Halorhodospira halophila: one gene and its partner. The protein of the gene in region 2 interacts with the protein of the main gene of each other region in a pairwise test. Links are inferred from orthologs where the notes say so. Each region holds a gene or a part of one and is shown on either strand. Other genes may lie near its edges.

Region 1 (9,969 bases), on a different replicon or contig from region 2:
CACCAGATCGCCAAGCGCTTCGCGCTGGCCCTGGCCGGCGGCTTGGCGCTCGTGCTGCTCGCAGGCGCCCTCGCCCTCCATGCGCTCAACGACAAGATCACCGAACTGAACCAGGTCCGCGCCGACAAGGCCGAGGCCGCCCGCCAGATCGAGCGGCGCAACGAGGAACTCCGCGAGCTGGTCAGCGAGCGGGAGCAAGAGATCCACCGCATGGATCTCGAGCTCGGCCACATCGAGACCCTGGTCGGACTCGATCCCCAGCCGGAGGCCAAGCGCCGCGAGCGGCTCGACACCGCCGGCCAGACGGCGCTCGAGAAGGCGCTAATGTTGCGAACCATCCCCAGCGGCTGGCCCCTCCAAGAGGAGTCACGAATCACCAGCGGCTACGGCTGGCGGACCCATCCGGTGACCGGCGAGCGCTCGTTCCACGCCGCGGTCGATCTGCGCGCACCGGTGGGCGAGAAGATCGTCGCCACCGCCGACGGGGTAGTCAACTTTGCGGCCAAGCACCAGGGCAGCGGGCTCGGCAAGCTGGTCATCCTCGCCCACGATTTCGGTTTCCAGACCCACTACGCCCACCTGAGCCGGATCGAGGTGGAGACCGGCGAGTTCGTCGAAGAGGGCGATGTCATTGCCCGCTCCGGGGCCACCGGCAATGTCAACGGCCCCCATCTGCACTACGAGATCTGGCACACCCAGCGCAAGCTGAACCCGGAACCGTTTCTGGACTGGAGCCTGGAGAACTATGAAGAGCTCTTTGAAGAAGAGGGCCGCGTAAAATGGGAATCATTGGCAAAGGGGATCAATCGAAGAGCCGAAGCCCTGGAACGACAGTTATCTGCGACGGCACGCGACTGGTCGGAGAACTGACCCTGGAGTCGAACCTGCACCTGGACGGGCAGATCAAGGGCACCATCGTCTCGGACCATGACGTGAGTATCGGCCACACCGGCCGCTTCGAGGGCAATATCAAGGCCCACCGTCTGCTGGTCAGTGGCTACGTGGAAGGCGTGATCGACTGCGCCAGCCTCGAGATCGTCGCCGAGGGGCGCGTCTTCGGCGAGCTCCACAGCGACGACTTCATCATCGAGGCCGGCGGCCAGTTCCTCGGCGAGAGCCATCCGCGGCGCGAGGTGCCACTGGCCGCCTTGCAGCATGAAGCCGGCCGGGAGTCGCAACTGACCGGGCCGGAACAGGCGCAGGCGCCAGCACAGGCGGAGACCGGGGCCGATACCGAGGCCGGGGCCACCCCGACGACGGACACCCCGCCCGAGCCCGAACCGGAACCGCCGCGTGCCGACCCCAGGCCCGAGCCGCACCGGGAGGAAGCGCACGGCCCGGCGGAGGAACCTGAGCAAGCGCAGGGAAGGCAGGAGCAGGAAGAAGAGGAGCCGTCGCGCAATGTCCGCCCCCAGCCGAGGCAGACGTTCTGGGGGCGGCGCTGATCTGTGGCGGGCCCGCCGGCGGCGTGTGCTAGCATGGCCGGTATCCGCCTGGGGGATTCAGGGTTTCTGAGCGCCCAGACAGAGACGGCGAACGGGCAACAGAGGGGGAGACGCCGTGGAACGTTGTATTGGCCTGGACATGGGGTACGGGTTCATCAAGATCGATGACGGCCGCGAGGGGCACGTATTCCCCAGCGTCGTCGGCGAGGGCGAGTCGGGCATGCCGATGTCCCTGGGCGTGGCCCAGCGCAGCGGCAGCAGCGAGCTGCGCATCACCTACGGTGGTAAGAGCTATCTGCTGGGCGACTACGCCATCCGCCACTCGCGCCTGGCGCACCGGGGACTGTCGCCGACCCGCGCGGAGGGGGACGACCTCAAGATCCTCTTCCTCGGCGCCCTCAGCCTCTACGCCCGCGAGACGGTGAACAACTTCCACGTGGTCACCGGCCTGCCACCAGGCCGCATGCACATGGCCGACGACCTGGTCCGCCAGCTGCGCGGCGACCACGAGGTCATCCGCCACGTCGGCCCGAGCCGCTTCGGGGTCAGCATCCGGCTCGAGAACATCGAGGTGGTCCCGCAGCCGGTGGGCAGCTTCTGGGCCGAGGTCCTCGACGACCGCGGGCAGATCCGCGGCGATCACCCGCTGCTCAACGGCCGCGTCGGCATCATGGACATCGGCTTCCGCACCAGCGACTTTGCCACCGTGATCGACGGCGAGTACTCCCCGGGCTTCTGCAAGACGGTGCCGCTGGGGATCTCCTTCGGCTACGAGGAGATCGCCCAGGAACTCTCCACCCAGTACGGGCTCGAGCGCGAGCAGTACACGCTGGACGAGGCCATCATCCAGGGCCAGGTCAACGTCAACGGGCGACCGGTAGACATCGTCGAGCTCCGCGACCGCATCTTCGGCGACATCGCCACCAAACTGCTGGTCGAGGCCCGCTCGATGTGGCAGATCCAAGAGTACGACCACATCATCATCACCGGTGGCGGTGGCCGGGTGCTCGAGCGCTACCTCCGGCCCGAGCTCTCCCAGGCCCAGCTGGCGCAGGACTCCGTCACCGCCAATGCCCGCGGCTACTTCAACTGGGCCTATTTCAACGCCCAGCAACGCGCCGCGGAGATGGGCCACGCCGCCGAGCAGGAGGCCGCCCCGCAGGAGGACTACCGTTCCGGCAGCTACGGCACCGGCAGTACCACCTACAGCCGCGGGGGCGACAGCGACGGGGACGGCGCGGCCGTGCCGCCGGCCCGCAGCGGCAGCGAGGGCTGACCGCCTCCCGCTGGGGCCCACGCCCCGGCGAGCGGATCGGACCGAGGGGCCGCGCCGCCTGGCGCGGCCCCTTTTTGTTTGGCGTGGGTCAATCTGCTGTTGCAACGCAACACGGGTGGTGCTATGTTGCATCGCACAAGGCATGGCGAGCGGTCATGCCTCGAGCAGCTTCAACAAGGAGAGAGACCCATGCAAGACCAGCTCAACAAGACCATGCAACAGTTCCAGAAGATGATGGAGCCGAGCCGCAAGCTCAACGCGCTGCTCCTCGACCACGCCGAGAAGGTCGCTCACCTGAACCTGGAGGCGGCGCGCTCCTACACCGACCTGGCCATGGAGCAGATGCGCAAGGCCATGGAGGTCCGTGATCCGGAGAGCTTCCAGAACTACCTGAACGACCAGGGCAAGGTCGTGCAGACGATGAGCAACAAGTTCACCGAGAACGCCAGCACCCTGGCCGACATCAGCAAGAACATGGGCGAGGAAGTGCAGAAGATCGCCCAGGAGAACGTCACGGCCATGACCGAGACGATGCAGGGCCAGGCCGAGAAGGCCACCGGCAAGGGCCGCAGCGCGGGCAGCAGTGCCAGCGGTGGTGCCTCGGCGGGTGGCAGCGGCAGTGGCTCCGCCGCCTCCGGCAGCAGCAGCAAGAAGTCCGCGTAACCCCTCCGGGGATTCCCGACAACGGAGCCGGTGCCCCGCGGGGCGCCGGCTCCGTTTCGTTCAGCCCCCTCAACGGGGCACCGGGGGGGGGGGTCAGCCGGTTTCCCGGGCAATGGCCCGGGCACCGATGTCCCGCCGGTAAAACACCCCCTCCCAGTGGATGGCGGCGACACCGCGATAAGCGGCCTGTTGCGCAGCAGCCACACGCTCGCCCAGGGCGCAGCAGCAGAGCACCCGACCGCCGTTGGTCACCACCCGGCCGTCGGCGTCGAGGGTCGTGCCCCCGTGGAAGACCTTGCAGCCGGTGTGCTCGGCGTCGTCGAGCCCTTCAATGACATCGCCCCGCTCCACCGGCCCCGGATAGCCGGCCGCCGCCATCACCACGCCGACCGCCGGGCGCGGATCCCAGCTCAGCGCCACCTCCGGCAGCCGGCCGTCGAGGGCAGCCCGGCAGAGCTCGGCGAAGTCCGCATCCAGGCGCATCAGCAGGGGTTGCGCCTCCGGGTCGCCCAGGCGGCAGTTGTACTCGAGGACGCGCGGATGGCCCTCGTCGTCGATCATCAGCCCGGCGTAGAGAAACCCCTTGTAGGGCCGCCCCTCGGCAGCCAGCCCGCGGACCGTGGGCCGGATCACCTCGTCCATGACCCGCTGGTAGAGCCGTTCATCCATCAGCGGCGCCGGCGAGTACGCGCCCATCCCCCCGGTGTTCGGACCCTCATCACCGTCGTCCCGCGGTTTGTGATCCTGAGAGCTGGCCATCGCCACCACATGCTCGCCGTCGACCAGGGCGATGAAGCTCAGCTCCTCGCCCTGCAGGCACTCCTCGACCACGACGCGCGCACCGGCGTCCCCGAAGGCCTGGCCTGAGAGCATGCGCTCGGCGGCCAGCAGGGCGGCATCCTTGGTCGCCGCCACCTCGACACCCTTGCCCGAGGCCAGCCCATCGGCCTTGATGACCATCGGCGCGGGGTGTTCCCGGATGTAGTCGGTGGCCGCGCCCAGATCGTCAAAGGTCCGGTAGGCCGCCGTGGGGATCCCGTGACGGGCCATGAAGGCCTTGGCGAAGGCCTTGGAGCCCTCCAGCTCCGCGGCGGCCGCGGTCGGGCCCAGACAGGGGAGCCCCGCCTCCTGGAACGCGTCCACCACCCCGGCCACCAGCGGTGCCTCGGGCCCAACCACCGTAAAGGCCACCGCTTGTTCCCGGGCCTGCTGGACCAGCGCCGGGACGTCCTCCGCGCCAACCTGGATGTTCCGGACCCCGGGCTCGCGGGCGGTGCCGGCGTTACCGGGGGCGACGAGCACCTCTTCGACCTGCGCCGAGCGCGCCAGGGCCCAGGCCATGGCGTGCTCGCGACCGCCCCCTCCGATAACCAGTACCTTCATCCTCTACCTCGCTTGGCCGCGTTCAGTGGCGGAAGTGGCGCATCCCGGTGAAGACCATGGCCAGGCCATGCTCGTCGGCGGCGTCGATTACCTCTTGGTCGCGCATCGAGCCACCGGGCTGGATGAGCGCCGCGGCACCGGCCTCGGCGGCCTGATCGACTCCGTCCCGGAACGGGAAGAAGGCGTCGGAGGCGAGCACCGAGCCCTGCAGGGCGAGCCCCGCATCCGACGCCTTCTCGCAGGCGATCCGGGTACTGAACACGCGGCTCATCTGCCCGGCCCCCACACCGAGGGTGCGCTGCCCGCCCGCAAAGACGATGGCGTTGGACTTGACGTGCCGCACCACTTCCCAGGCGAAACGCAGGTCGGCCCATTCGGCGTCGGTGGGCTGACGCCGGGTGACCACCCGCAGGTCGGCCGGATCGACCACTGCGGTGTCTCGATCCTGGACCAGGAGACCGCCGCGCACCCGCTTGAGCTCCAGATCTGCGCCAGCCTTCCGCGGCCAGCGGCCGGTCTGCAGCACGCGCACGTTGGCCTTGGCGGAGAAGCGCGACAGGGCCTCGTCGGTGACCGCCGGGGCAATGACCACCTCCACGAACTGGCGATCCAGGATGGCACCGGCCAACTCGGCGTCGACGGTGTCGTTGAAGGCGATGATGCCACCGAAGGCCGAGGTCGGGTCGACCTCGAAGGCCCGGTCGTAGGCCTCGCGCAGGGTCTCGGCACAGGCCACACCGCAGGGGTTGGCATGCTTGACGATGACACAGGCCGGCGCCTCGAACCCCTTGACGCACTCCAGCGCGGCATCGGTATCGGCGACGTTGTTGTAGGACAGGGCCTTGCCCTGGAGCTGGCGCGCCGTGGCGACGCTGGCCTCACCGGGGGTGACGTCACGGTAGAAGGCAGCGGACTGATGCGGGTTCTCGCCATAGCGCATATCCGCGATCTTCTCCACCTGCAACGTCCAGATACCCGGGAAATCGCCCTGCTGCTCACCCTGCTCGTCGCGCTGGCTCAGGTAGGCGGCGATGGCGCCATCGTAGCGTGCGGTGTGGCTGAACGCCCGGGTTGCCAGGTGGTGACGCAGGGCCCGGCTGGTCCCGCCCAGGCGCTGGACTTCGTCCAGGACCCGATCGTAGGCGGCAGCCTCGGTGACCACCGCCACATCGGTGTGGTTCTTGGCCGCGGCACGGATCATGGCCGGCCCGCCGACGTCGATGTTCTCGATGGCCTCGGCCAGCGTGCAATCCTCGGCGGCGACGGCCTGCTCGAAGGGGTAGAGGTTCACGCAGAGCAGGTCGATGGGCCCGATGCCGTGCTCGTCCATGACCGCGTCGTCCGTGCCGCGCCGCCCCAGCAGCCCGCCGTGGATGCGCGGATGCAGGGTCTTGACCCGGCCATCCATGATCTCCGGGAAGCCGGTCTCGGCCGAAACCTCACGCACCGGGATACCGGCCTCGCCCAGCAGGCGGGCCGTACCACCGGTCGAGAGGATCTCGACGCCTTGCTCATGCAGGGCCCGGGCGAAGCCCTCCACCCCGCTCTTGTCGGAAACGCTGATCAAGGCCCGCCGCAGGGGCCGCACGCCGTCGTTGGTCGCCATATTGGATTGTCCGGGTTGTTCAGTTGTAGTCGATGCCGTGATCGCGCAGCTTCTTGCGCAGGGTCGCCCGATTAAGGCCGAGCAGCTGCGCAGCCCGCGTCTGATTGCCAGAGCAGTAGTCCATCACCGACTCGAGGAGCGGAACCTCCACCTCGTTGAGCACGAGCCGATAGAGACCATTGCAGTCGTGCCCGTCCAGCTCCCTGAAATAGTCATCCAGGGCGCGACTGACCGCCTCGCGGATGGGCCCCCCCACCTCGCCGTCGCCGCCCCTGCCAGGACCCTGTCCGGGACCGGGTCCCTTGCCGTCCTGCATGCATCACCCCCATTCATGTCTGTCTGGAAGGATAACAGAGCCGACCGGCGGCCCCCCGGGCCCTGGCGGCCCTACTCGACCGGTCGGAATGACAGCGAGAAACTCTCGGCCCCGCCGTCGGGCTCTGCCACGTAGAGTTCCACCGGGATCCGAGCCCCCGGCTCCATGCCCGCGCCCAGGCGCGCCCGCAGACGGCTGTCGGCCACGTAGTCCTCAGGGCGAACCCAGCGCTCGCCGGTCACGTGGCCGTCCAGATCCCGCAGTGTCAGCCGCATCTCGGGATAGGGCAGGCGCCGCTCGCCGGTGTGCACCAGCACCCCGCCGAGCATCAGCGCATCGTCCCGACGCGGATCCGGCTCCAGCCAGCGCTCCTCGACCTCGATGACGTCGTAGCTCGCCGCGGTCTCCAGCTGGCAGTCGTACACGGCGCAGACCGCCGAGAGCCACGCCCGCGTCCCGGGCAGCTCGAGCAGCTGCGCGCGGTAGAGGTACGAGCCATGGACCAGGGCCGCCGCCAACACCAGCACGCCAGCGGCGGTCATCCAGAGGCGCCGCTTGGGCCTCGTGCCAGCCCCCGGGGCACGGGCGGGACGCTGCCCGGCACGCAGCTCGGCCAGGACCTGCTCCCAGTCGGCCTCGCCCCCCCCCGGTTCGGCTGCCCGATCCGCCGCCTCCGGGCCGGAACCTGAGCGCTCCCCCGCGGTCGAGCGCTCACCGACGAGGGCCTGCAGGTCCACCGGCCGATCGCCTCTGTCGTCGGGCAGCATTCGGCCGATGGCCGACATCTGCGGTCCCAGGGCGGGGATGCGCACCTCGTCCCCACCGGCGGACCGGGACGGCGGGGCCCCGTCGGTCGTCGCGGCACCCGGCTCGCCGGGCAAGTCCTCGCTCAGCGCCTGAACCGCGTCGAAGGTGGTCTGGCACAGGCCACAGGTAACCCGACCGCGCGCCTGGCGAAGCTGCCACGCACGCAGCGCGAAGATCGTCCCGCATCCAGGGCACTGGGTGTACACGGGCTTCCCTCGTTGTTGGAAAATCCGGCGACCGACGTTCAGGCGGTGCGGGTGCCGCTGACCAGCACCCAGTCGCCGCGAGTCTGCGGCGCATCCCAGGCGATGCTGCCCTGGAAGGCATCCATGACCTGCTGCTCCTGCCCCAGGAGGATCCCGGAGAGCGCCAGGCGCCCACCGACGCGAACGCCGCTACGCAGCTCACCGGCCAGCTCCACCAGCGTCGATGCAAGGATATTGGCGACGAGGAAATCGGCGCAATACGCCGGCCGCTGATCGACGGCGTACGCCGGGACCCAATCGGCGACACCGTTGCGCTCGGCGTTGTCGCGGCTGGCGATCACTGCCTGGGGGTCGTTATCGACGGCCATGCAGCGGGCCGCGCCCAGACGTACCGCAGCCACGGCTAGGACGCCAGAGCCGGCGCCGAAATCGAGGCCGTCACGCCCCTGGATCGGCTCGCCATCAAGCCACTGCAGGCACAGCGCCGTGGTCTCGTGGGTGCCGGTGCCGAAGGCCAGCCCCGGGTCGAGGTGGATGGCCACGGCGTCGCGCGGCAGCTCCGGCTCGCTCCCGGTGGGGACGATCCAAAGCCGCTCGCCGAAGGCCATGGGGCGGAAGTGGTCGAGCCACTCGCGCTCCCAGGCACGATCCTCCAGCGTCTCCGCCTGCCAGCCTTGCAGACGTTCGCCCAGCTGCCCGGCGAGCAGCTTGTAAAGGTCCTCGGGATCGGTCCCGGCAGGAAACAGCGCGGCAACTCGAACCCGCTCCCACATCGGGTGCTCGCCCACGCCGGGCTCGAGGAGCACGGTGCCATCATCGGCCTGGTAGGTCTGGGACAGCGCCCCGGCCAGTTCCAGGGCGCCATCCACGGCATCGAGGTCGCCGGCGGCGACCTCCAGCGTCACCTGCAGCTGCGCCACGACTCAGGAACCTTGTCGCGGGGTCGGGGGAACCACGAAGCAGGCGGCCTGCTCGCGGGTATAGAAGCAGCCGTCGCGCTCGAACCCGGAGACCACCCGCTGCTTCACCGCGATGACCCGACCGCGGTCGTCGCGTTCGCTGATCAGCTCCTCGGGCAGACCGTCGAGGCGGTGAAAGGGGGCCGGCTGCCCGTTCCCGCTGCAGGAGAGGTAGATCGTCCCCGTCTCGGTGTCCAGGAAGGCCGGGCGGAAGCCGTGGTCCCGGTTGCAAGCGCTGACGCCACCGGTCCCCTGGAACGTGGCGTTCTCACACTTGAGTCGCTCTGCCGTAAGGGCGCGAGCCATCGCTCACCACCTCCGAACGTCGATACCGCTTCACGGGTTATCGGCCGCTCCACTGGCCCCCTGAGTCGGGCAACGCTCCCTGCGTTGCTACTGATTCCGGTAGTTGGACACCGCGTGCTCGATCTCGGCTCGCGCGGCGTCGGCGCCCTTCCAGTCGCGCACCTGAACCCACTTGCCGGGCTCAAGATCCTTGTAGTGCTCAAAGAAATGGCTGATCTCCTGCAGCAGGCGCGGCGGCAGGTCGTCGGGCCCCTTAACCTCGCTGTAGTCGGTGGTCAGCTTGTCCACCGGAACCGCAATCAGCTTGGCATCCTCGCCGGACTCGTCCGCCATCTCCAGCACACCCACCGGGCGGCAGCGGATCACCGAGCCGGGCTGCAACGGTAGGGGGGTGATGACCAGGGCGTCTACCGGATCGCCATCATCGGCCAGCGTCTGCGGCACAAAGCCGTAGTTGCACGGATAGTGCATGGCCGTGGCCATGATGCGATCGACGGTGAGCGCACCCGTCTCCTTATCCACTTCGTACTTCACGGGGCCGCCGTGGAGCGGGATCTCGATGACGACGTTGATATCGTCCGGAATCGACCGCCCGGCGGGCACGGAATCGAGGCTCATGCAGTTACTCCGTTCAGTAGAGGACGTTTGCGTATCGAGGAACGGTTCGACAGGGGCGAACTGTAACGCCGTTGCTGCGCCGCGGCAAGCAAGGCCGCGGCGCAACCGGCCGCCCCGTAAGGGGCCCTATGCCAGCGCACCCCGGCGTCGACGTCAACCGGCGGCATCGTGCCGCCATGCCATGCGGTATGATTGGGCCGAACAACCACCCAGGGGGAGAGCATGGGTCCTTTGCTGCAGAAACTGGTGGGGATCTGCCTCTTTCGCGACGGTCCCCAGGATCTGCCCTACTCGGCCACGCACCTGCTCGGGTTGATCGGGGCGAGCATGATCCTAACCTACATCGCCGCGGACAACCTCCCGGACACGGGCACCGTCGGCCTG
Region 2 (4,373 bases):
TCGGAGATGGGGCGTCCGGCGATCATCAAGCTCGTCGAGGCCATGGACGAGCACATCCCGCAGCCGGAGCGTCCGGTTGACGGCGACTTCCTGATGCCGATCGAGGACGTCTTCTCCATCTCGGGTCGCGGCACGGTGGTCACCGGCCGGGTCGAGCGCGGTGTGATCAAGGTCGGTGAAGAGGTCGAGATCGTCGGCATCACCGAGACGCGCAAGACGACCTGCACCGGCGTCGAGATGTTCCGCAAGCTGCTCGACCAGGGCGAGGCGGGTGACAACATCGGTGCGCTGCTGCGCGGGATCAAGCGCGACGACGTCGAGCGTGGCCAGGTGCTGTGCAAGCCGAAGTCGATCACGCCGCACACGCACTTCGAGGCCGAGGTGTACGTCCTGAGCAAGGACGAGGGTGGCCGGCACACGCCGTTTTTCAACGGTTACCGTCCGCAGTTCTACTTCCGGACGACGGACGTCACGGGTACGGTGACGCTGCCGGAGGGCACCGAGATGGTGATGCCGGGCGATAACGTCAAGATGACGGTTCAGCTGATCGCCCCGATCGCCATGGAGGACGGCCTGCGCTTCGCGATCCGCGAGGGCGGCCGCACCGTCGGCGCCGGCGTCGTCTCCAAGATCATCGACTGATCTTGCCAGACCGGGGGTGTGGGTGGTATAACTCCGCACCCTCAGGTCATCAAACACCAGGCCAGTAGCTCAATTGGCAGAGCAGCGGTCTCCAAAACCGCAGGTTGGGGGTTCGAGTCCCTCCTGGCCTGCCAACTTCACGACGCGGTCCGGCGGGCATGGCTCGCCGGACCGCTTCGGTAGCAGGGTCCATGAAGTCAAAGGCAGAGACTGCGAAATCCCCGCTTGACGTCGTTAAGTGGGTCGTAGCCATCGCTCTCGCGCTCGGGGCCGTGGCCGGGTTCTACGTCTTCGGTGACGAGCCGCTCCTCTATCGGGTCGCCGGCCTGCTGGCCGTCGTCGGCGTATCCGTCGCCATCCTTGCCACCACCGCGCAGGGGCGGAACGTCTGGTCGTTCGCCCAGGGGGCCAAGCAGGAGGTGCGCAAGGTCGTCTGGCCTACCCGGCAGGAGACCCTGCAGACCACGCTGATTGTCGCCGCGGTGGTGATCATCGTGGCGATCTTCCTCTGGCTGATGGACCTGCTCCTGCTTTGGCTGGTCGGCATGATCACCGGCCACGGAGGCTGATCCATGGCACTGCGCTGGTATGTAATCCACGCCTACTCGGGCTTTGAAAAGCAGGTCCAGCGTTCCCTTCAGGAGCGCATACGGCGCGCGGGCATGGAGGACAAGTTCGGTGAGATCCTCGTGCCCACCGAGGAAGTCGTCGAGATGCGCGAGGGGCAGAAGCGCAAGAGTGAGCGCAAGTTCTTCCCGGGCTACGTCCTCGTGCAAATGGAGCTCGACGACGACACCTGGCACCTGGTTAAAGAGGTGCCTCGGGTCATGGGCTTTATTGGCGGGCGGCCCGATCGCCCCGCGCCCATCTCCGATCGCGAGGCCGAGCAGATCCTTAGCCGGGTCCGGGAGGGCGCGGAGAAGCCTCGCCCCAAGGTTCTTTTCGAGGTCGGCGAGATCGTGCGGGTCACCGACGGTCCCTTCACCGACTTCAACGGCGCCGTGGAAGAGGTCAACTACGAGAAGAGCCGCCTGCGTGTTGCGGTGCTGATCTTCGGCCGCTCCACGCCCGTCGAGCTCGAGTTTAGCCAAGTCGAGAAAACGTAACCGCGACGCGCCGACCGGCGCGTCTCACCCCACGGGGAGCCCTCACCCGGCGTTCGCACCCGTGACAGGAGCACGCAAGCATGGCGAAGAAGATCGAAGCTTATATCAAGCTGCAGGTCCCTGCCGGGCAGGCCAACCCGAGCCCGCCGGTGGGTCCCGCTCTCGGTCAGCACGGCCTGAACATCATGGAGTTCTGCAAGGCGTTCAACGCCCAGACCCAGGAGATGGAGGCCGGCCTGCCGATCCCGGTGGTGATCACGGTCTACTCCGATCGCAGCTTTACCTTTGTTACCAAGACCCCGCCGGCCGCGATCCTGCTGCTCAAGGCCATTGGCGCCAAGGGCGGCTCGGGCACGCCGAACACCAAGAAGGTCGGCACCGTCCAGCGCGATCAGCTCGAGGAGATCGCCCGGACCAAGTGGCCGGACCTGAACGCCTCCGACATGGACGCGGCGGTGCGCTCCATCGCCGGTACCGCGCGGAGCATGGGCATCGACGTGGAGGGGGTCTAAGCCATGGCCAAGCTGACCAAGCGGCAGAAGCAGATTCGCGAGCGCGTGGACCGCAGCCAAGCCTATCCGGTGGACGAGGCGCTGGCTCTGGTGAAGGAGCTGGCCACGGCGCGCTTCCCCGAGAGCATCGACGTTGCGGTTAACCTCGGCGTCGATCCTCGCAAGTCGGATCAGATCGTCCGCGGCTCCACGGTGCTGCCCAACGGTACCGGTAAGTCGATGCGCGTGGCCGTCTTCGCCCAGGGCGAGAACGCCGACGCCGCGCAGGCCGAGGGTGCCGACGCCGTCGGCATGGACGACTTGGCCGAGCGCATGCAGGGCGGCGAGCTCGACTACGACGTGGTGATCGCCTCGCCGGACGCCATGGGGGTGGTCGGCAAGCTCGGTCCGGTCCTCGGCCCGCGCGGGCTGATGCCCAACCCGAAGACCGGCACCGTCTCCGCCGACGTCGCAGGCGCCGTGCGCAACGCCAAGGCCGGGCAGGTGCGCTACCGCACCGATCGGGGGGGCGTGATCCACTCCGCGATCGGGCGCGCCAACTTCGACGACCAGGCCCTGCGCGAGAACCTGGACGCGCTGCTGGCCGACCTGAACAAGCTCAAGCCGAGCACCTCCAAGGGTGTCTACATCAAGCAGGTCACCGTGTCCTCGACCATGGGCGCCGGTGTCCGCGTCGATAAGGGCACCCTCGGAGTGTGATCCGGAACCTTGGCGGGCCGTGCTGCGGCCCGCCGGACCTGGCCGGCACGGAGGCCGGCCCGGCTGTCTGACAGCGACAGCCGTCCGAGACCGCCGGTGCCCTGCGGGGCTTAAAGGGGAGACCCGCCTGCGTAGACGGTGGCGCAAGCGAGGAGCCTGCACTTCGCCACCGTGAAGCCGACTCGAGAGAGTCGATTCGCGTATCCCAACCACGGGGTGCGCACCATCGGCTCCCGGGAGGCGACTTCCGAGGAGATCAACCTTCCCAGGAGACAGACGATGGGACTGAGTCTGGAGCAGAAAAAGGCGATGGTGCAGGAGGTGGCTGCGGTGGCCCAAGAGGCCCTGACCGCGGTCTCCGCCGAGTACCGGGGCCTGACTGCCGGGGAGATGGACGAGCTGCGCGCCCAGGCGCGTGAGCAGGGCGTCTACCTCCGCGTGGTCAAGAACACCCTGGCCCGGCGGGCAGTGGCCGGCACCGACTTTGAATGCATGACCGAGGGCTTCTACGGGCCGCTCCTGCTGGCGTTCTCGCAGGACGACCCGGGTGCGGCGGCGCGTCTGGTGCGCGACTACCGCAAGAAGAACGAGGCGCTGGTCGTGCGCAACGTGGCGTTCGGCGGCACGCTGTACGGTGCCGAGCACCTCGAGCGGCTGGCCAGCCTGCCGACCCGCGATGAGGCCCTGTCGAAGCTCATGGCGACCATGCGTGCCCCGGTCCAGAAGCTCGCCACCACCACCAACGAGGTGCCGGGCAAGCTGGTGCGGACCCTGGCCGCCGTGCGCGACGCCAAGCAGGCTGCCTGACCTGGCCATACGCCACCGGACCCGCAGGGGTCCACTCGCTGATTACTGAATAGGAGAGACACAGATGGCCGCTTCGAAAGACGAGATCCTTGAGTCCATTGCCAACATGAGCGTCATGGAGGTCGTGGAGCTCATCGAGGCGATGGAAGAGAAGTTCGGCGTCACCGCGGCCGCGGCCGTGGCCGCTGCGCCCGCTGCCGGCGGTGGTGGCGGCGACGAGGGCGCCGCCGCCGAGGAGCAGACCGAGTTCGACGTGATCCTCAGCTCCCACGGCGACAACAAGGTCGGCGTCATCAAGGCCGTGCGCGGCGTGACCGGCCTGGGCCTGAAGGAGGCGAAGGAGGTCGTCGAGGGCTGCCCCGCGCCGATCAAGGAAGGCGCCTCCAAGGAAGAGGCCGACGACATCAAGGCCAAGCTGGAAGAGGCGGGGGCGAGCGTCGAGCTCAAGTGAGCTGGACCGAGCAACCGTCCAAGCGGATGTAAGCGCGGGCTGGCGGCCGGGAGGCCGCCGGCCTTCGCCTGTTGATACTGCATCACCGAATAACGCAGAGACCCTTCGGGGCGCCTGACAAGGCAACGTTACGCCCGGAGCGGTCCCTTTGGCAAC

Evidence for each region.
Region 1: the proteins of rplK (region 2) and prmA interact in binary tests that used the Escherichia coli proteins (3 or more experiments, as listed by UniProt). The link is inferred for Halorhodospira halophila from one-to-one orthologs.

The regions. Positions count from the first base shown.
Region 1 is NZ_NHSN01000025.1:287,588-297,556, forward strand. What follows is about bases 6,682-9,458. They hold prmA (50S ribosomal protein L11 methyltransferase), read right to left. Parts: upstream 8,623-9,458; coding sequence 7,741-8,622; downstream 6,682-7,740. Other genes in these bases: fis (DNA-binding transcriptional regulator Fis), read right to left, coding at 6,682-6,689; CCR79_RS13835 (DUF3426 domain-containing protein), read right to left, coding at 6,761-7,702; CCR79_RS10700 (hypothetical protein), read right to left, coding at 8,626-8,967; ppa (inorganic diphosphatase), read right to left, coding at 9,055-9,458. Outside these bases: CCR79_RS10655 (peptidoglycan DD-metalloendopeptidase family protein), read left to right, coding at 1-870; CCR79_RS10660 (bactofilin family protein), read left to right, coding at 780-1,445; CCR79_RS10665 (ParM/StbA family protein), read left to right, coding at 1,561-2,721; CCR79_RS10670 (phasin family protein), read left to right, coding at 2,911-3,384; purD (phosphoribosylamine--glycine ligase), read right to left, coding at 3,478-4,767; purH (bifunctional phosphoribosylaminoimidazolecarboxamide formyltransferase/IMP cyclohydrolase), read right to left, coding at 4,790-6,373; more of fis, read right to left, coding at 6,393-6,681; more of ppa, read right to left, coding at 9,459-9,585; CCR79_RS10710 (hypothetical protein), read left to right, coding at 9,808-9,969. UniProt on the Escherichia coli protein: Methylates ribosomal protein L11.
Region 2 is NZ_NHSN01000015.1:36,846-41,218, reverse strand. Bases 669-3,544 are described here. They hold rplK (50S ribosomal protein L11), read left to right. Parts: upstream 669-1,828; coding sequence 1,829-2,260; downstream 2,261-3,544. Other genes in these bases: rplJ (50S ribosomal protein L10), read left to right, coding at 3,239-3,544; rplA (50S ribosomal protein L1), read left to right, coding at 2,264-2,959; nusG (transcription termination/antitermination protein NusG), read left to right, coding at 1,215-1,748; secE (preprotein translocase subunit SecE), read left to right, coding at 834-1,211. Outside these bases: more of rplJ, read left to right, coding at 3,545-3,766; rplL (50S ribosomal protein L7/L12), read left to right, coding at 3,831-4,217. UniProt on the Escherichia coli protein: Forms part of the ribosomal stalk which helps the ribosome interact with GTP-bound translation factors.